DNA from 2 places in the Agathobaculum sp. TL06 genome. Region 2 is predicted to be linked to the other one. Evidence: predicted binding sites of a transcription regulator. Region 2 holds the regulator's gene; the other holds the start of a gene.
What was found. The regulator HrcA, encoded in region 2, represses chaperone genes, less so after heat shock. The targets are predictions, from matches to a motif close to TGTTAGCACTCNNNNNNNNNGAGTGCTAACA.
Positions count from the first base shown of each region.

Region 1: the regulator HrcA is predicted to act here: its motif matches at 1,654-1,684, upstream of htpG (molecular chaperone HtpG).

Region 1 covers NZ_BAAGGY010000001.1:140,430-150,192, reverse strand. The annotation lists gene proS (proline--tRNA ligase) at 1-586, shown strand, start outside; gene ACYQ3S_RS00705 (mechanosensitive ion channel family protein) at 614-1,492, shown strand; gene htpG (molecular chaperone HtpG) at 1,713-3,620, shown strand; gene ACYQ3S_RS00695 (diacylglycerol/lipid kinase family protein) at 3,644-4,561, shown strand; fluoride riboswitch at 4,566-4,643, shown strand; gene ACYQ3S_RS00690 (cation:proton antiporter) at 4,699-5,877, shown strand; gene ACYQ3S_RS00685 (DUF1540 domain-containing protein) at 5,933-6,106, opposite strand; gene ACYQ3S_RS00680 (TM1266 family iron-only hydrogenase system putative regulator) at 6,363-6,605, shown strand; gene ACYQ3S_RS00675 (ABC transporter substrate-binding protein) at 6,619-7,641, shown strand; gene ACYQ3S_RS00670 (ABC transporter permease) at 7,616-8,383, shown strand; gene ACYQ3S_RS00665 (ABC transporter ATP-binding protein) at 8,380-8,940, shown strand; gene ACYQ3S_RS00660 (class I SAM-dependent methyltransferase) at 9,034-9,763, shown strand, end outside.
Region 2 covers NZ_BAAGGY010000003.1:72,776-82,538, forward strand. The annotation lists gene ACYQ3S_RS02530 (response regulator transcription factor) at 1-144, opposite strand, end outside; gene ACYQ3S_RS02535 (TraX family protein) at 254-1,078, opposite strand; gene ACYQ3S_RS02540 (arsenate reductase family protein) at 1,203-1,538, shown strand; gene ACYQ3S_RS02545 (helix-turn-helix domain-containing protein) at 1,586-1,792, opposite strand; gene ACYQ3S_RS02550 (hypothetical protein) at 1,993-2,190, shown strand; gene ACYQ3S_RS02555 (DUF711 family protein) at 2,205-3,563, opposite strand; gene ACYQ3S_RS02560 (ACT domain-containing protein) at 3,662-3,931, opposite strand; gene hemW (radical SAM family heme chaperone HemW) at 3,935-5,113, opposite strand; gene lepA (translation elongation factor 4) at 5,110-6,921, opposite strand; gene hrcA (heat-inducible transcriptional repressor HrcA) at 7,201-8,247, shown strand; gene grpE (nucleotide exchange factor GrpE) at 8,286-8,831, shown strand; gene dnaK (molecular chaperone DnaK) at 9,072-9,763, shown strand, end outside.

The DNA of each region.
Region 1 (9,763 bases), on a different contig from region 2:
GCCGCCCCGTATTGCGCCGACACAGCTTGTTGTCATTCCGGTGGCAAGCCATAAGCAGGGCGTGACCGAAAAGGCGCAGGAGCTTTATGAAATGGTAAAGGCGGCTGGTGTGCGCGCCAAGATCGACCTGTCCGAAAACAGCCCCGGTTGGAAGTTCGCCGAGTACGAGATGAAGGGCGTGCCGCTCCGGCTGGAGGTCGGACCGCGCGATATCGCAAACGGGCAGTGTGTTCTGGTACGCCGTGACAACCGTGAAAAGACCGTTGTGAAATTTGAAGAGCTGACGGAAAAAATTCCGGCGCTGCTGCAGGAAATTCAGGATGCCCTGTTCCAGAAGGCGCTGAAAAACCGTGAGGAGCACACCTATACCGCGAAATCGCTTGACGAGATGAAGTCGATCCTCGCCGAGCATACCGGCTTTATCAAATCCATGTGGTGCGGTGACCTCGCCTGCGAGGAAAAGATCAAGGAGGAGACCGGTATGCCGAGCCGCTGCATGCCGTTCGAGCAGGAGCATATCGCGGACGTATGTCCGGTATGCGGGAAACCGGCGCACAAAATGGTCGTTTGGGGTATCGCGTATTAAAGATCCGGCGGAAGGAGGGATGCCTTGGTGAGCTGGCTGGAAAACTTGATAGAGAACGGCTTGCCCGGCATCGCACTGACCGCACTGTTTATCGCGGCCACAAGTATTGTGACGCTGGTCTGCGTACGGGTGGTTAACCGGATTATGTTCCGGCTGATCGACCGGCAGAAGCAGGTCAGCAGCGGCAACGCGACGATATTGGCGTTCTGCCGGTATCTTGCGATTGCAGCTTTGTATTTCACGGGCTTCGCGGTGATCGTTTCCAACATACCGGCGCTCAGCGCGGGTATGAACAAGCTGATGGCCGCGGGCGGCGTGCTCGCGGTGGTCGGCGGCCTGGCATCGCAGGAGGCGCTGGGCAGCATAGTCAGCGGGATGATGATTCTGGCGTTCAAACCGTTTGTGATTGGAGACGTGGTGCGCTGTGTGGATAACGACATTTCCGGTGTGGTCGAGGAGATCACCCTGCGCCACACCGCCATCCGCACCTACGAAAACAAGCGCGTGATCGTGCCGAACAGCGTGATGAACAATTCCATTATCGAAAATGCGGACTATGGCGACAGCCGCGTCTGCGCATTCCTCGAGATCGGCGTGACCTATGAATCCGATATCGCCCGCGCCAAGGAGCTGCTCGCGCAGGAGATCGCCCGCCAGCCGGACTTCCTTGATGTGCGCACGTCCGAACAGGTTGCGGCGGGCGCGCCGCTGGTACAGGTGGTCGTGCTGGCGCTGGCGGAATCCGCGGTCACGCTGCGCGCGTCGCTCTGGGCCAAGGACAACGGTACCGCGTTCAGCCTGAAATGCACGGTGCAGGAAAATATCAAGAAAATCTACGAGCAGGAAGGAATCGAAATTGCCTATCCGCATGTGGTCGTCGTGCAGAAAGGAAACGGCAGTCCGTAAAAATTCGTGTAGCACAAGCAGTAAAACAGCAGAAAGGGGCCATATCGCTATGATGTGGCCCTTTTTGTTTTATTGCAATTCAGCTTCCATTTCTTTTTGAATAAAAAATGAATTTTGGAGGGAGGGCTTGATTTTTCCTTTCCATGGTATTATCATAACAGTGTTGGCACTCGAAGTGTTAGAGTGCTAACACCATTTCATCAATAGAGGTGCATCGACCATGGCAAAGAAACAATTTAAGGCGGAGTCCAAGCGCCTGTTGGACTTAATGATCAATTCGATTTATACACATAAAGAAATTTTCCTGCGGGAGCTGATCTCCAACGCTTCGGATGCAACGGATAAGCTCTACTATAACGCAATGAAAGAAGGCAAGACCGGCATCACACGCGACAGCTTACCGATCGAGCTGACGCTTGACAAGGAAAACCGCCGCTTTGTGATTGAAGACCACGGCTGCGGCATGACAGCGGAGGAGCTGGAAAGCAACCTGGGTACGATTGCCCGATCCGGCTCGCTTGCTTTTAAGAAAGAGAACCAGGATCAGGCGGATATTGATATTATCGGCCAGTTCGGCGTTGGCTTCTATGCGGCATTTATGGTCGCAAGCCATGTAGAGGTCGTGTCCCGTGCGATCGGCAGCGACCAGGCAAACCGTTGGGAATCCGACGGCACGGCCGGCTATACCGTAACGCCGTGTGAAAAAGAAGAAAACGGCACCCGTATTACGCTTACAATCAAGGAAAATACGGAAAACGAAACCTATGACGAATTCCTGGAACCCTACAGGATACAGGCATTGGTAAAGAAGTATTCGGATTATATCCGGTATCCGATCAAGATGGACATGACGCGCTCCCGCATGAAGGAAAAGCCGGCGGATACAGGGGAGGATTACCAGCCGGAATGGGAGGAATACACGGAAAACACGACCCTCAACTCCATGGTCCCGATTTGGAAAAAGTCCAAAAAGGATTTGACGGAGGAGGAATACAATTCGTTTTATACCTCCAAATTTTACGATTACCAGCCCCCGCTCTGCCATATCCATTCCAGCGTAGAGGGCGCGGTGACCTATACGGCGATGCTGTTCATCCCCGCGCATGCGCCGATGGATTACTATACCAAGGACTATGAGAAAGGGCTGCAGCTTTATTCCAATGGCGTCCTGATTATGGATAAGTGCGCCGACCTGCTGCCCGACCATTTCAGCTTTGTGCGCGGTATGGTGGATACAGCGGATCTTTCGCTCAATATTTCCCGTGAGATGCTGCAGCACGACCGCCACCTGAAAGCGATTGCGCAGAGCATTGAGAAGAAAATCAAGAGCGAGCTGCTCAAAATGCAGAAGGACAAGCGCGAGGATTATGAAAAGTTCTGGAAAGCATTTGGACGCCAGATTAAATATGGCGCATATGTGGACTACGGCGCGCATAAGGAATTGCTGCAGGATCTTCTGATTTACCATTCCTCCACCGAGGATAAGCTGGTCACGCTGGAGGAATATGTTTCCCGCATGAAGGAGGAACAGAAATATATCTACTATGCCTGCGGGGAAACGATCGATAAGATCAAACTGCTGCCGGCGATGGAGACGCTTCGCGACAAGGGCTACGAGGTTCTGTGCCTGGATGATAACATCGATGAGTTCTGCATAAAAATGCTGGCAAGCTATCAGGAGAAAGAATTCAAGTCGATCGCTGACGCGGACCTTGGGCTGGAGAGCGAAGATGAAAAGGCGGAAATCAAAAAGCTGACCGAGGAGAATGAGACGCTTCTGTCTGCGCTGGGAACCGCACTGGAGGGTAAGGTAAAGAAAGTGGAATTAACCGGCCGCCTGAAAAGTCATCCGTGCTGCCTGCGCGCGGAAGGTCCTGTGACCTTAGAGATGGAAAAGGTACTCAACCAGCAGGCGCTCGACGATAGCCAGCGCGTACACGCGGAGCGCATTTTGGAGCTGAACGCGGAGCATCCGGTTTTCAAAAAGCTTTGCGAGCTGCAGCAGCAGAACTCGGATAAGGTTGCGGTCTACGCGGAAATACTCTATACGCAGGCGCTTCTGATCGAAGGGCTGCCGGTTGATGATCCGGTGTCCTATGCCAACGCGGTGTGCGGTTTGATTTCGTAAATTAGAGGAGAGGGTATGCCTGGATGAAAAAGCTGCTTTGGATCGTCAACCCGCATGCGGGACGCGGCGCAATCGCCGGCAAGGTCGTCGATTGTGTGAGCACATTCCAGAAGGCGGGCTACGACGTTACCCTCTATGCCACGCAGGGGACGAAAGACGCAACCCGCGTTGCGCGGGAAAGGGCGGCGGAGTTTGACCGCATTGTCTGTGCGGGCGGGGACGGGACGCTCAACGAAGTGGTCACCGGCCTGATGGAAGCGCAGACCCGTCCGCCGCTTGGTTATATCCCTGCGGGTACGACAAACGATTTTGCACTCAGCCTGGGCATACCCAAATCTCCGGTGGAGGCGGCGGCTGTCGCAGCCAGCGACAATTTGCAGGCGCTCGATATCGGGATGTTCAACGAACGGTATTTCAACTATATCGCGGCGTTCGGCGTGTTTACCGAGGTATCTTACGCCACACCGCAGCAGACCAAAAACGTCTTTGGCCGCGCAGCGTATATCATAGAAGGCGTCAAATCGCTGACCAACATCAGGGAGCACCATATGCGTGTGAACAGCGCGGAAATGACGGTGGAGGACGATTTTATTTTCGGCATGGTGTCCAATACCGTCTCTGTCGGAGGCTTCAAAACGATTTCAACGGATGATGTAGCGCTGGACGATGGCTTGTATGAGGTGCTTTTGGTCTATCCGGTAGAAAACCCCATGGAGCTTCAGTGGCTTGCCAATGACCTGCTGACGGGAAATGTGGACTCCAACCGCTTTGTGTATTTCCGGACGTCGCAGATCACGTTTGATGCGGAGGACGATGTCCTGTGGACGCTGGATGGGGAGTTTGGCGGTGCGGTAAAGCACGCGGACATTACAAACTTCAGTCGGGCGATCACATTTGTCGCCGGCGATACAAAAAATCTTGAAAAGGCAGAGGAAGCCTGATATAATAGGGACAGGGAATGAAGTTCTCCCTTGGCGCATGCCGCCTGAACCGCTTGAAAAAGCTGATGACTTCTGCACGAAAAAACGTGCGGGGCATCAGCTTTTTTATGCTCCGCCAAAAATGGAGGGAAAAGTTCATGTTAACAAGTTTGGCGTATGTGTTCCTGTTGGGGATGCTGCTCGGATGGGCGTTTGGCCGGATCGGCCTGCCAAGCCTGCTCGGTATGCTGGTTACAGGCATCCTGCTCGGCCCCTGTGTACTCAACCTGTTAGACCCTGCGCTGTTGGGGATCAGTGCCGACCTGCGGCAGCTCGCGCTGATCATCATTCTGACAAGGGCCGGATTGTCGCTGAATATCGCGGATTTGAAACGCGTGGGGCGGCCGGCCGTGCTCATGTGCTTTGTGCCGGCCTGCTTTGAGATATGCGGCATGGTGCTGCTGGCGCCGAGGATGCTGGGGATTACCGCTCTGGAAGCAGCGGTTATGGGAGCGGTCATTGCGGCGGTATCGCCCGCGGTTATTGTGCCGAAAATGCTCCGGCTGATGGAGGAAGGCTATGGGACAGCCAAAAGCATACCGCAGATGATTCTCGCGGGCGCATCGGTGGACGATGCCTTTGTCATTGTGCTGTTTACCGCTTTCACAGGCCTTGCACAAGGGGATACGGTTGCCGTGATGGATTTCTTGCAGATCCCGCTGTCGATCCTGCTCGGCATAGCGTGTGGCGCGGCGCTGGGACGCCTGCTTGCATTGCTTTTTCAGAAAAAACACATGCGCGATACGGCAAAGGTGCTGATTATTCTGAGCGCCGCATTTTTGCTGGTGGCATTGGAAAACCGCGTGAAAGGCATTGTTCCGTTTTCCGGTCTGATCGCTGTTATGTGCCTTGGCATCTTGCTGCAGCACAACAGGCCCGAAGCCGCGGCGCGTCTGTCGGTCAAGTTTTCCAAGCTATGGGTCGCGGCGGAGGTGCTTCTGTTTGTGTTGGTGGGTGCCGCTGTCGATATCCGCTATGCGGCGCAGGCCGGCCCTGCCGTTGTATTGCTGCTGTGCTGCGTGCTTTTGTTCCGGATGGCCGGCGTATTCTGCTGTATGCTGGGGACTGTGCTGAACGCAAAGGAGCGGCTGTTCTGTATGATCGCTTATATGCCGAAGGCAACGGTGCAGGCCGCAATCGGCGCCGTGCCGCTTTCCATGGGTCTGGCGTGCGGACAGATCGTTTTGACTGTCGCGGTGCTGTCGATCCTGATTACCGCCCCGCTCGGCGCATTTGGCGTTGAGCGCACCTATAAGGTTTTGCTGCGAAAAGAATAAATGGAAAGGAGCGGGTGCCAGGCGGCATCCGCTCCTTTGCATCGGGAAATCGAGATCAGCAGCACTTTCTCTGGAAAGATTTGCAGTCAGTACACTGATCGACCGTCGGGTTGGCCTCATGCGTGCCTACGGTGATGCAGTCCAGCGCGCAATACTCTGCACCGTCACTGTGATTGGCGCACTGATTGACCGTGCAGCGGATTGCCTTGTTGCAGTTTGAACGATCCATAAGAAAGACCTCCTTTTTTGATTTCCCCATTAGTCTCTCCGATCGCGGGCGAAATATACATTGACAAAATCGAGCAAATTGGGGTATACTTTTTCCGGAGACTTCCTTTCCCGAAAGCGTGCGCTGCCGGGCGAGCGTCTGCATAAAATCACTGTCTGCTGTCAAAGATTCGATCTGCGATGAAAGAGCGAAAACCATAAAACGGGCGTTCTGTGTCGTGTGGATACAGGGCGTTTTTTGTTGCAGGAGGAATAAAATGGAAAACCGTATTGCGATTTTGGGCATTATTGTCGAGGACCGCGAATCCAGCGGCGAAGTCAACGCCCTGCTTCACGAATATGGCGACTCGATCATTGGGCGCATGGGGCTGCCGCATTATCGTGAAAGCTGTTCGATCATTACGATTGTGATGGACAGCACGATCGATACGATCAACGCACTGTGCGGCAAGCTCGGCCGCCTGAAGCATGTTCAGGTCAAATCCATGATGGCAAAATAAGGAGAGAATGAAAATGAAACGTATTTTATCCAGTTTCGTGGCGTCGGTGATGGCGTTATCCCTGCTTGCGGGCTGCGGACAGAGCGATACGACGCCGCAGGAGCCTGAGCAGCAGCAAACAGCGACGGTGGAAGCCGGTTACGAGGACGGGGTAAGCATCCGCGTTGCCGCCCTGAAAGGGCCTACGGCCATGGGGCTGGTTCAGATGATGAAGGACAACGAGGGGGACGAAACGCATTACCAGTTCGACCTCTATACCTCCGCGGACGAGATCGTCCCGTTGATCGGTAAAGACGAGGTGGACATCGCGCTTATCCCGACCAATCTGGCGGCAACCCTGTACCAGAGGACCGAGGGCGGCGTGCAGGTGTTGGATGTCAACGCCGGAAACGTATTATACGCGGTTTCTCACGACGAGGCCTTGAATACGATTGAGGGCTTAGCGGGCAGGACCATTTATATGACCGGCAAGGGGACTACGCCGGAGTGGACGCTGCGCTACCTGCTTGACAAAAGCGGTATTGAGGAAAGCGATTTGACGATTGCATTTAAAAGCGAGGCGACCGAGGTGGTATCCGCACTGTCGCAGGATGCGGAAGCGGTCGGCATTCTGCCGCAGCCTTTCGCAACCGTTGCGTTGATGCAGGATCAGGAACTATCAATGAATTTCCCGTTGGAAGACGCATGGAAAACGTACAGTCCGAATGGGCAGGGAATTGCGACCGGCGTCACGGTCGTCCGCAAGGCGTTTGCGGATGAGCATCCTGCGGCGGTAGCGCAGTTCGTGCAGGATCATCAGCAGTCCGTTGAAACGGTCGTTTCCGATCCGGAGGCGGGCGCGCAGTTGATCGAAGCATACGGCATCGTCAAGGCGCCGGTAGCGCAGCTCGTGCTGACCAATTTCAACCCTGTGGCGGCAGCGTCGGGACAGGAGATGAAGGACTGGGTTTCGGATTATCTGGAAATGCTTTACGGGATCGCGCCGGACGCGGTAGGGGGAACACTGCCCGATGAAGGCTTCTACTATTTGGGCTAAGCGCTGGTTCCGCATCGGCGTGACCGCGCTTTTCTGGCTGGCTGTTTGGCAGGCGGCGGCTGTGCTCTTGCCCAAGCTGTTATTTGCAGGCCCCGTACCGACGGTGCGGAGCCTGCTTTCCCTATTGCGGAACAGCGAATTCTGGTTTTCAATCGCGCATTCGCTGGGGAAAATCGCGGCGGGCTTTTTGCTGGCCTTTGGCGCAGGCTGTCTGCTTGCCGTTGTTTGCCGCAGGATGCCGGTTCTCCGCATGCTGCTCGGGCCGCTGATACAGGGGATGAAAAGCCTTCCGGTGGCGTGTTTCATCGTGGTGGCGCTGATTTGGGTCCGTTCGGAATGGATTTCCGTCTTAACCGCATTTTTTGTTGTTTTTCCCGCTGTATACATCAATTTGGGCGAGGGCCTGCGGCATACCGATCAGGGAATGCTGGAAATGGCGCGGCTTTTTCATTTGACGCCGGCCAAACGCCTGCGAGCCGTGTGGCTGCCCGCCTGTCTGCCGTATTTGCTGTCCGCCTGCCGTGTATCCGTCGGTATGGCGCTGAAGGCCGGCGTTGCGGGTGAAATCATCGGGCTTCCGCGCCGGTCGATTGGGGAGCAGCTTTATTTATCCAAGCTCTATCTGAATACAGCGGATTTGTTTGCGTGGTCGCTGGTGATTATCCTGCTCAGCCTGGCGCTGGAGCGTCTGCTGGTTTCCGCGCTTGCCGCTGTGCAAAGGAAATGGGGGACCGCCGTATGATGCTGCGGATGGAGCATATTGATAAGGCGTTTGACGGAAACGCGGTGCTTCATGACCTGTGTTGGACGCTCGAGCCAGGGGAGTGCTGGCAGGTAACCGGCGCTTCCGGCATTGGAAAAACAACGCTCCTGCGGCTGATGATGGGGCTGGAGCAGCCCGACAGCGGGAAGCGGATCGTATCGGCTGCGGTTCGCTTTTGTCCGGTGTTTCAGGAGGACCGTCTGGTCGAAAATTGGAACGCTTTGCAGAACGTGGCGCTGGTCTGCGACGACAGTGCATCCGCATTCCGCATTCTGAGCGCGCTGCTTCCTGACAGCGCTCTGGAACAGCCGCTCTGCACGCTTTCCGGCGGGATGCGCCGGCGGGTCGCGCTGGCGCGGGCGCTTGCGGCGCAGGGAGATATTCTGGTGCTTGATGAACCGTTCGCGGGTCTGGACGCGCAGACTCTCCGGCATGCGGCGGAAGCGCTGCGCCGGTACCGGAGGGGGCGCGCGGTTGTTCTGGTTTCCCACGGGACCGAAAAGCTGTTTCCCGATTGGCACACACTGGCGTTGTGAAACAGTTTTCAGCGTGGCCAAAACCAGCGTGATATGTTATGATAAAATAATGGAAAATACCGCCGGTCAGGGCGGGCAAGAGGTGCGAATAGTATGCAAAAAGGCGATCAGGCCAAGCTGAAGCTGTTATTGACCGGTATTGCGGCGCGGCTGACAAAAAACAGGGATTACTTTGTGCGGGCAGACTGCATATTCCTATCTGGGAAAAAGAAATTTGACGCCAGCTTGGAACGGGCGGAGGCAGGCTATACGCTCCGCTTCCAGGGGACAGAGACGGCGGTCGACGCTGCGGCTTTCTGCGCTTTTTTCTCCCAGCAGGCGGAAAAATTCGACGAAGCGCGGTTGTCCTATACCGAACGCGGCACCATCGTGTCGCTGACGGTGGACGCGCGCGGCGTACAGATGAAGCAAGCGGAGCGGGAAGCGACAGCCGGGGAGCAGGCGGCTGCGGCAAACCCCTTGCTGGACAGCGGCCGGCAGTATTTGATCCGCGTTGACCAGGCAGCGCCGCTTTTGCGGGAAATCGGCATCCTCACCGCAGACGGGAAGCTCAAAAACGATATGATCCGCAAATATAACCAGATCGACCACTATGTTGAACTGGTTGCCCCTATGTTCGAAAAAGACGACGGGGAGGAAATCGTCCTTCTGGACTGCGCCTGCGGAAAATCCTATCTCAGCTTTGTGATGAATTATTACCTGCACAATGTGCTGCGGCGGCGGTGCCGCGTGATCGGCGTTGACATCAATGAGCATGTTATTGAAGAGAGCAGGGCAATGGCAAAGCGGCTCGGTTATCATAATATGGTATTCCAGTGCGCGG
Region 2 (9,763 bases):
CAGGCAGTCATATTCCGCCCCCAGCAGGTTGTCCAGCGCGGCCTCGCCGTCATAGCAGGTATCCACGCTGTAGCCGGCGCGCTCCAGCGTTTGACAGATCAGCCGGTTGAGGTCGCGCTCGTCCTCTGCAACCAAAATACGCATTGCCGCCCCTCCTTATCGTTTCGGCTGAATCTATTATAGTATATTTCTTCCTTTTTGCAAGCGGACGCCCCACAAAAAAGCGGGATGCTTCCGCATCCCGCTCCCCTTGCTACGGCCGCCCCAGCAACGAGACCGCTATTGCAAAAATGTATACATGTGCCGGATAATAGAGGTAGAAAAGGTACTTCATGCCCCGCCCCCGCTTTCCGTTATACTGCAGGAGGAATGGCAGCGCCAGCCACATGAAGAAAACCGAAGCAACGACCTCCCAGTCAAAAGCAGCCAGACATTGCAGGACGAGCGCGACCCCCAGAAACGCCGTATAGAAAATCGCAAGCGCCCGTTTGTTATTCCGGCAATAATAAAAGCCTATGCCGATCAGCACAACCAGTATGCTGCCCTCGCACCAGATCGGACTGGGTATGAAAATGGTTGCCAGCTGCACCGCCAGCGGCGACACCGGCAAAAGCATCTGCACCGGCACAATGGAAAGCAGCAGCGCTGCCATCGCCAGTATGTACAGCGCCGCGCGGCCGTACCTGCGTCCGCGCAGGGCCTTGCGCGTGTTCTCGATCCACCAAAGGTAAATGACGATGACCGCCATAGTTGTAAAAATGCCGTTCATCACGATCATTCCGCCCGGCAGCGGGAAATAGATATTCACTATGGTATTTATCATATACATCAGCACGCCGCCTATGTACAAACGCAGCAGGTACTTCCGTCGGCTGTGCGTATGGGCGAAGCCCTCGGCCACGAAAAACACAAAAACCGGCGCGGCAATACGGCCGATCAGCGTCAAAATCAGCGGCATATCGGTTAAGGCCGAGCCGAAATAGTGGATATGGTCGATCGTCATAATGACAAGCGCCATGAACTTGAGCTGGAAGCCGTCCAACCCCCGCCGCCGCTCCAGTGATACGGATTGTTCCATGTTGATTCCCTTTCTATTTGCATTATTGTTCTGTATAAATAATACAATAATGCAATCACTTTGTCAACCCTTGTTTTATTCGGCTGATTTTGTTATAATAGCAGACAAAAAGGAGAGCGGCGAAATGAACATTCAGATTTTCGGCAAGAACAAATGCTTTGATACTAAAAAGGCCCAGCGGTGGTTCAAGGAGCGCGGCATCAAATTCCAGATGATCGACCTGGCGCAGAAAGGCATGTCCCGCGGCGAGCTGGATAGCGTTTTGAAAGCGGTCGGCGGGCTGGATGCGCTGCTCGACGAAAAAAGCAGGGGCTATGCCGCCCTTGCCTATCTCGCGTATGACGAGGACAAAAAAGAAAAGCTGCTCGAAGACGGGACGCTGATGAAAACGCCGGTCGTGCGCAACGGGCGGCAGGCGACGGTGGGATACCAGCCCGAGGTCTGGGCATCGTGGGAATGAGAGAAAGCTATTATAAAAAGACCTGTTCCGGCCGGAACAGGTCTTTTTTAATCATCAACATATTCAAAAATATCTTCCACCCTGCAATGAAATGCTTTGCACAATGCTTCAATCTGTGCAATTTCAATCCGCTTTATATCCTCATAGTACAAGTTGGAAATCGTATTAGGGCGGATACCTGTCATCTCAGAGAGTTGCTTCATGGACATTTTGTGTTCCCCTAAAAGGTTGGAAACCTTTATCTTAATCGGCATAAAATCACCTCTTTATAACTAAATCTTAGCATTAAAAGTTACTTTTTTCAATTATTACGCACATATATATCTTTTATAGTTTTATTATAACTTGACAAGTTATTTTATACGTTATATAATAGCTCCAAAAGATATTCAAAGGGGTGTTTTTTATGTTCCACAAACCAACTATCGCAGAGCTGGAAGAAGAACTGCATTAGTTGACCGATGATCTGCTAATCGATTTATTCCTCTGTGACCTGCTCGTGCATTATCCGGCCGATCCCGCGGCGGACAACCGCACGTTTCTCGCGGCGGTATCCCGCACCGGCTGCTTCTTAAAGCAGCACAGCGCGGATCTAAGCGCCGCGGGCCGTTTTCTGCTCGAACGCGCAAAGGAAAACGCCGCATCGGCCTGATGCGGCGTTTCGTTTTAGTTTTTCAAACTCTGGATGGGCGCCGGAATGCGGCCGCCGCGATGGATGAATTTCGCGGGTGAGCCGGTGGCGATCGGCATGATGGGCGCGCTGCCCAGCAGGCCGCCGAACTCCACCATATCCCCCACCTTTTTGCCAATGGCCGGAATGACGCGCACGGCGGTCGTCTTGGAGTTGACAACGCCGATGGCGATTTCATCCGCGATCAGGCCGGAAATGACCTCGGCGGTCGTGTCGCCGGGTACGGCGACCATGTCGATGCCGACCGAGCAAACCGCGGTCATGGCTTCGAGCTTCTCCAGCGTGAGCGCGCCCGCCTGTGCGGCGGCGATCATGCCCTCGTCCTCGGACACCGGAATAAACGCGCCCGACAGCCCGCCGACGCTGGACGACGCCATCACGCCGCCCTTTTTGACCGCGTCGTTGAGCATCGCCAGGATAGCGGTCGTGCCGCAGCAGCCGCAGACCTCCAGGCCGACCTCTTCGAGGATGCGCGCGACCGAGTCGCCGATTGCCGGCGTCGGCGCGAGCGACAGGTCCACAATGCCGAACGGTACGCCTAAACGCTGGCTGGCGATCGCGCCGACCAGCTGGCCCATGCGGGTGATCTTGAACGCGGTCTTTTTAATGACCTCGGCCACCTCGTTAATCGGGCAGTCGCCCGCGCGCCGGATGGCCGACTGCACCACGCCCGGGCCGGATACGCCGACATTGATAACGGTTTCCGGCTCGCCGATGCCGTGGAACGCGCCCGCCATGAACGGGTTGTCGTCCACCGCGTTGGCGAATACGACCAGCTTGGAGCAGCCCATGGATTCGTTGTCCTTTGTCAGCTCGGCGGTCTGCTTGATGATGCGCCCCATCAGCGCGATGGCGTCCAGATTGACGCCCGCCTTGGTCGAGGCCACGTTGACCGACGAGCAGACCAGATTGGTCTCAGCCAGCGCCTCGGGTATGGAGTTGATAAGGATTTCGTCGCCCTTGGCAAAACCTTTCTGCACCAGCGCGGAAAAGCCGCCGACAAAGTTAACGCCGGTGGCCGACGCGGCGCGGTCGAGCGCCTTGGCCAGCGGCACATAGCTGTCCGCATCCGTCACCGCGCCGATCATCGCGATCGGGGTGACCGAAATGCGCTTGTTGATGATCGGGATACCCAGCTCGCGCTCGATCTGCTCGCCGGTCGCGACCAGCTTTTCCGCGCGGCGGGTGATCTTGTCGTACACCTTGTCGGCCAGCACGTTGATGTCGCTGCTGGCCAGGTCGCGCAGCGAAATGCCCATCGTGATCGTGCGGATGTCGAGGTGCTCCTCCTCTATCATCTTGATGGTTTCCAGTATATCTTTTGTGTTAATCATTGACATAATAATAGTCCCCGTATTCACCCATAGCAGGATATTTTTCTTCCGCACGCACTCTTCCCGCGCGCAGCGCCGTTTGGCGGAAAATGGCGTTTTTATATTTTGTGCATCGCGTCGAAGATATCCTCATGCATGGTATGGATCTTCATGCCGAGCGTTTCCCCGTCCTGATCGAGCAGGTCGGCCAGCGCGGTGAAATCCACCGTACACTGATCGATATTCACCAGCATGACCATGGCGAACATGTCCTCCATAACATTCTGCGAAATATCGACAATATTCACCTGATGCTTGTACAGCGTGTCGGATATCTTAGCGATAATGCCCGTGCGGTCCTTGCCGACCACCGTGATAACTGCGCGCATGTTTTATTCCTCCAAAAATTGAATTGATTGTTGTTCCCCCATGTCCGGCTGGCCAGCCTCGACAATGGTGTTGATGATGCTGTTGGATACCAGGAACCCCTTTTCGGTCAGGTACCAGCGCGTCCCCTGGTGGGCGACCAGCTCGTTTCCCATCAGACCGCGGAACGCTTCCTCATAGGGCGTGGAGTCGATGTTATACCGTTTCTCCAAATCGAGGAAGTCCACCCCGTCCGAGGTACGCAGGCGTACCATCAGGTATTCGCCCTGCCGCTGGAACGTCGGCACCTCGTCCTCGTCCCGCAGGATATCCTCGCCGCTTATGTAGGCCTTGATGTCGCGCGCGAACTCGAACCGGCGCCCATTCATGAACGAATGCGCGCCCGGCCCCAGCCCCAGATACTCGGACAGGTCCCAGTATTTCTGGTTGTGGCGCGACCGGAAGCCCGAACGGGCGAAGTTGGATATTTCATAATGCTCAAAGCCGTTTTTGCGGAGCAGCTCGCACATGGCGAGATAGGTGTCCGCCTGCGCGTCGTCGTCGGGCAGGGTCGGGTTTTCGCGGCCCATCGGCGTGGCCGGTTCGAGCTTCAGCCCGTAGCAGGACAGATGCTTCGGACCGAGCGCAAGGCACTGCTCCACCGAGTCGAGAAACTGCTCCTGCGTCTGCCCGGGCAGACCGTACATCAGATCCAAGCTGATGTTGGAAAAGCCTTTCTCCCGCGCCAGGTCAACCGCGTCCTTCGCCTGCTGGAACGTATGGATGCGGCCGATGGCCTTCAGCTCGTCGTCATGCGCGGACTGCACACCGAACGACAGCCGGTTCACGCCCTGCTTTTTCATCATTTCCAGCACTTTTTTATCCGTGCTTTCCGGATTGCACTCGACCGTGATCTCCGCGTCCTCCGCAAGGGGGAACTTGTTCCGCACCTCCTGCAGGATGCGGCCGAGGTATTTCGGCCCCAGGCAGGTCGGCGTACCGCCGCCGATATAGACCGTATCCACCGTGTAGCCGCCGCACAGTGCGCCGTAGGAGCGGATATGGGTCAGCAGCGCCGAAACGTAGTCTTTCATCAGTTCCTTGTCCGGCACGGAGTAAAAATCACAGTAGCCGCATTTCTGCACACAGAACGGGATATGCAGGTACAGGCCGAGCGGCTTGTTTCGATAACTAAATTTACTCATGATTCCTCGTCCAGCTTGAGCACCGCCATGAACGCCTCGGTCGGGATCTGCACCGTACCGAGCGAGCGCATCTTCTTTTTGCCTTCCTTCTGCTTTTCCAGCAGCTTCTTCTTGCGGGTGATATCGCCGCCGTAGCACTTGGCGAGCACGTCCTTACGCATCGCCTTGACCGTTTCGCGCGCGATCACCTTGCCGCCGATCGCGGCCTGGATGGGTACCTCGAACAGCTGGCGCGGGATATTTTCCTTGAGCTTTTCACAGATGCGGCGCGCGCGGACGTAGGCCTTCTCGCGGTGGACAATAAAGGAAAGCGCGTCCACCTGGTCGCCGTTGAGCAGCATGTCCACCTTGACCAGATCGCTCGGCCGGTAGTCGAGCAGCTCATAGTCAAGCGAGGCATAACCCTTGGTGCGCGCCTTGAGCGCGTCGAAAAAGTCGTAGATGATTTCATTGATCGGCATTTCGTAGTGCAGCTCGACCAGGTTGGAGTCAAGATACTGCATATCCTTGAACACGCCGCGGCGCTCCTGGCACATGGGCATGATATTGCCGACAAATTCCTGCGGGGTCATAATGGTGGCCTTGACGAACGGCTCGCGCGCCTCGTCGATCAGGCCGGGATCGGGATAGTCGTGCGGGTTGTCGCAATGGACAACCGCGCCGTCGGTCCGCACGATCTCATACACGACCGAGGGCAGCGTGGTGACCAGGTCGAGGTCGAACTCGCGTTCGAGCCGCTCCTGGATGACCTCCATGTGCAGCATGCCGAGGAAGCCGCAGCGGAAGCCGAAGCCCAGCGCGACCGAGCTTTCCGGCTCGAACGACAGCGCCGCGTCGTTGAGCTGAAGCTTTTCCAGCGCGTCGCGCAGGTCGGGGTATTTGGAGCCGTCCTCGGTATAGATGCCGCAGAACACCATGGGCTGCGCCGGACGGTAGCCGGGCAGCGGCTCCGCGGTCGGCCGTCCCGCCTCGGTGACCGTGTCGCCCACACGGGTGTCGGACACGGTCTTGATGGACGCGGTAAAATAGCCGACCTCGCCCGCGCACAGCTCCTGCTGGGGCGACAGGCCGAGCGGCAGCATGTAGCCGCATTCGAGCACCTGGAACTCCGCGCCCGTGGCCATCATTTTCACCTTCATGCCTGGGCGGATGCTGCCGTCCATCAGCCGCATATAAACGATAACGCCCTTATAAGGGTCGTACTGGCTGTCAAAGATAAGCGCGCGCAGCGGCGCGTCCGCGTCGCCCTGCGGGGCGGAGATGTCGGACACGATGCGTTCGAGCACCGCGTGGATATTGATATTCATTTTGGCCGAGATCTCCGGACTGTCCTCGGCTGGGATACCGATGATGTCCTCGATCTCCTGCTTGACGCGCGGCGCGTCCGCCGCGGGCAGGTCGATCTTGTTGATGACCGGCACAACCTCCAGCCCCGCGTCAATGGCGAGGTAGGTGTTGCCCAGTGTCTGCGCCTCAATCCCCTGTGCCGCGTCCACCACCAGCAGCGCGCCCTCGCACGCAGCGAGCGAACGCGAAACCTCATAATTGAAGTCCACATGCCCGGGGGTGTCGATCAGGTTCATCTCATAGGTCTGGCCGTCGTCGGCCTCGTATTCCATGCGCACCGCGCGCGCCTTGATCGTGATGCCGCGCTCACGCTCCAGATCCATATTGTCAAGCAGCTGTTCCTCCATCTCGCGCTGGGACACGGCCTTGCACTGTTCGAGCAGGCGGTCCGCCAGCGTCGACTTGCCGTGGTCAATATGCGCGATGATGGAAAAATTCCGTATTTGCCCGCGATTTTTCACACCGAAAGCTCCTTACCTTTCCTTAATAGCAATATGGAAATATTATACCACGTTTTACGCCGCCCCACAAGCATACTTTTGCACAAGCGGGCCGCACGCTCCTCCGCTCTTTCCAGCACATTAGCAGTCCCCATCCGGCTGTGACAGCCCGTTTCCTATCATTTAACAAAATATTCATAAACGAGACTTGACTTTGCCGCTACGCGGTGGTAAATTAGTTTTAGCACTCAGAGAGGCGGAGTGCTAACCCATTTTCACACAGGAAAGGAGTCCGCTCAGGTGGAGCTTTCGGAACGAAAAAAGCAGATCCTCAAGGCCATCATCGGCGATTATATCCGCACAGCCGAGCCAGTCGGCTCCAAGGCGCTGACCGAGGGGCATGCGCTTCCGTTTTCCTCCGCCACCATCCGCAACGAGATGAGCGAGCTGGAAGAAATGGGTTTTCTGGAAAAGCCGCACACCTCCGCCGGCCGCATCCCCTCGCCGCAGGGCTACCGGCTGTATGTCGACGAGCTGATGGAGCAGCCGGCTGAAACGCCGGACGACGCCGCGCCGCTGCAGAGCATCCTGCAGACCAAGGTGCGCGAGCTCGACCATTTGATACGCGAGGCGGGCAAGCTGATTTCCAGCCTGACCAATTACGCTTCCGTCGCGATCACTCCCGCCATGACCCAGGCATCCATCCGCCAGTTTGAGATCATCGCCATTGACAAAATGAATTTTGTCATCGTGGTTGTAACCGACTCCGGCTCGGTCAAAAATAAAATGGTGCGGACCATGACCGACGTCACCAAGGACGAGGCCGAGCTTCTCACCTATGTCCTCAACCAGACGCTGACCGGCCTGCCGCTCAGCCACATCACGGCCGAGCGTTTTGATATTGTGCGCAGGGCCGCGGGATTGACCGCCCTTTTGGCCCCCGTGGCTGAATATGTCGCCGAGCTGATCGAAGAGCTGGGAGATCAGAAGGTCTTTCTGGACGGGACCAACAAGCTGCTGCGCTTTCCGGAATACAAGGACCTGCACAAGGCGCAGGCGCTGCTTGACTATATGGAGGATGACAGCCGGCACCTGCTGCCCGCGACCCGTAAGATCGACGGAATCCAGTTCTTCATCGGGCCGGAAAACGGGGAGAACCCGCTCAGCGATACATCCGCGATTTATGCAAAATACGATATCGGCAAAATCGGTCAGGGCGCGATCGGCATCGTGGGTCCGACCCGCATGGATTACGCCAAGCTGTCCGCTCAGCTCAGCCGCTTCGCCAAGGGGCTCAATCAGCTGATTGCCGAGACCTTTTTAGACGAGAAAGACGGAAATCCCTGAACAGCGGGATTTTCAGCAAATGGAGGCATGAAAACAATATGAGCAAGAAAAAGCAGTCCGATCCGGCCGAGGCCGAGCAGAAGGCGCCGGAAACCCCGTCCGAGGAGGAAACGGCAAAGGCCGGCGCGCAGGAGGAACAGGCCGCGCCCGCCGACGACTGGAAGGCAAAATACGAGGAGCTGAACGACCGCTATCTCCGCATGGCGGCGGAGTACGACAACTTCCGCAAGCGCAGCCAGCGCGAGCGCGAGCAGGCGTATACGGACGCGGTCAGCCGCGCAGTGACCGCGCTGCTCCCCACCTATGACAACCTTGAGCGTGCGCTCAAGGCCGAAACCGCGGATGCGGAATACAAAAAGGGCGTGGAGCTGACCATGACCCAATTGACCGACAGCCTGAAAGGCCTGAACGTCACCGTGATCGAGGCTTCGGCCGGCACCACGTTCGACCCGAATTTCCACAACGCCGTGATGCATGTCGAAGATGAAGCGCTGGGCGAAAGCGTGATTGCCGAGGTATTCCAGCAGGGCTTCCAAATCGGCGACAAAGTGATCCGGCACGCGATGGTGAAGGTCGCAAACTAAAACCCCCGTATAGGGGACTTCAAAAGTCCCCTATATACGAAAGCAAGTTCCTTTGAAACTTGCTTTCGATACCCGAATGCCGCCGCCCAAGGCGGCTGAGTCGAGGAATAAAATCCGAGATACATGCTCTCGGATTTTATGGAAATTTCTTTTCCAAGGAATTTCCTGATAAATGCGCGCCGGAGGGCGCGACAATACTTGTAATAAAGCATCTGAATCATATAAAGGAGTGCTATCAACATGGGCAAAATCATTGGTATCGACCTTGGTACAACAAATTCCTGCGTATCCGTTATGGAAGGCGGCGAGGCTGTCGTCATCCCCAACGCGGAAGGCGCGCGCACGACTCCGTCGGTGGTCGCGTTCTCCAAGGACGGCGAGCGCATGGTGGGCCAGGTGGCCAAGCGCCAGGCCGTGACCAACGCGGACCGCACGATTATTTCCATCAAGCGCCACATGGGCTCGGACTACCGCGTAAACATTGACGGCAAGCCCTATTCCCCGCAGGAGATCTCCGCGATGATCCTGCAAAAGCTCAAGGCGGACGCGGAAGCCTACCTCGGCCAGCCGGTGACCCAGGCGGTCATCACGGTGCCGGCGTACTTCTCCGACTCCCAGCGCCAGGCGACCAAGGACGCGGGCAAGATCGCGGGCCTCGAGGTGCTGCGCATCATCAACGAGCCGACCGCGGCTGCGCTGGCTTACGGCGTGGATAAGGAAGCCGAGCAGAAGATCATGGTCTACGACCTCGGCGGCGGCACGTTCGACGTTTCCATCCTCGACATTGGCGAGGGTGTGCTCGAAGTGCTGTCCACTGCGGGCGACACCCACCTCGGCGGCGACGACTTTGACCAGCGCATCATCGACTGGATGGTCGCGGAGTTTAAGAAATCCAACGGTATCGACCTGTCCGCTGACAAGATGGCCATGCA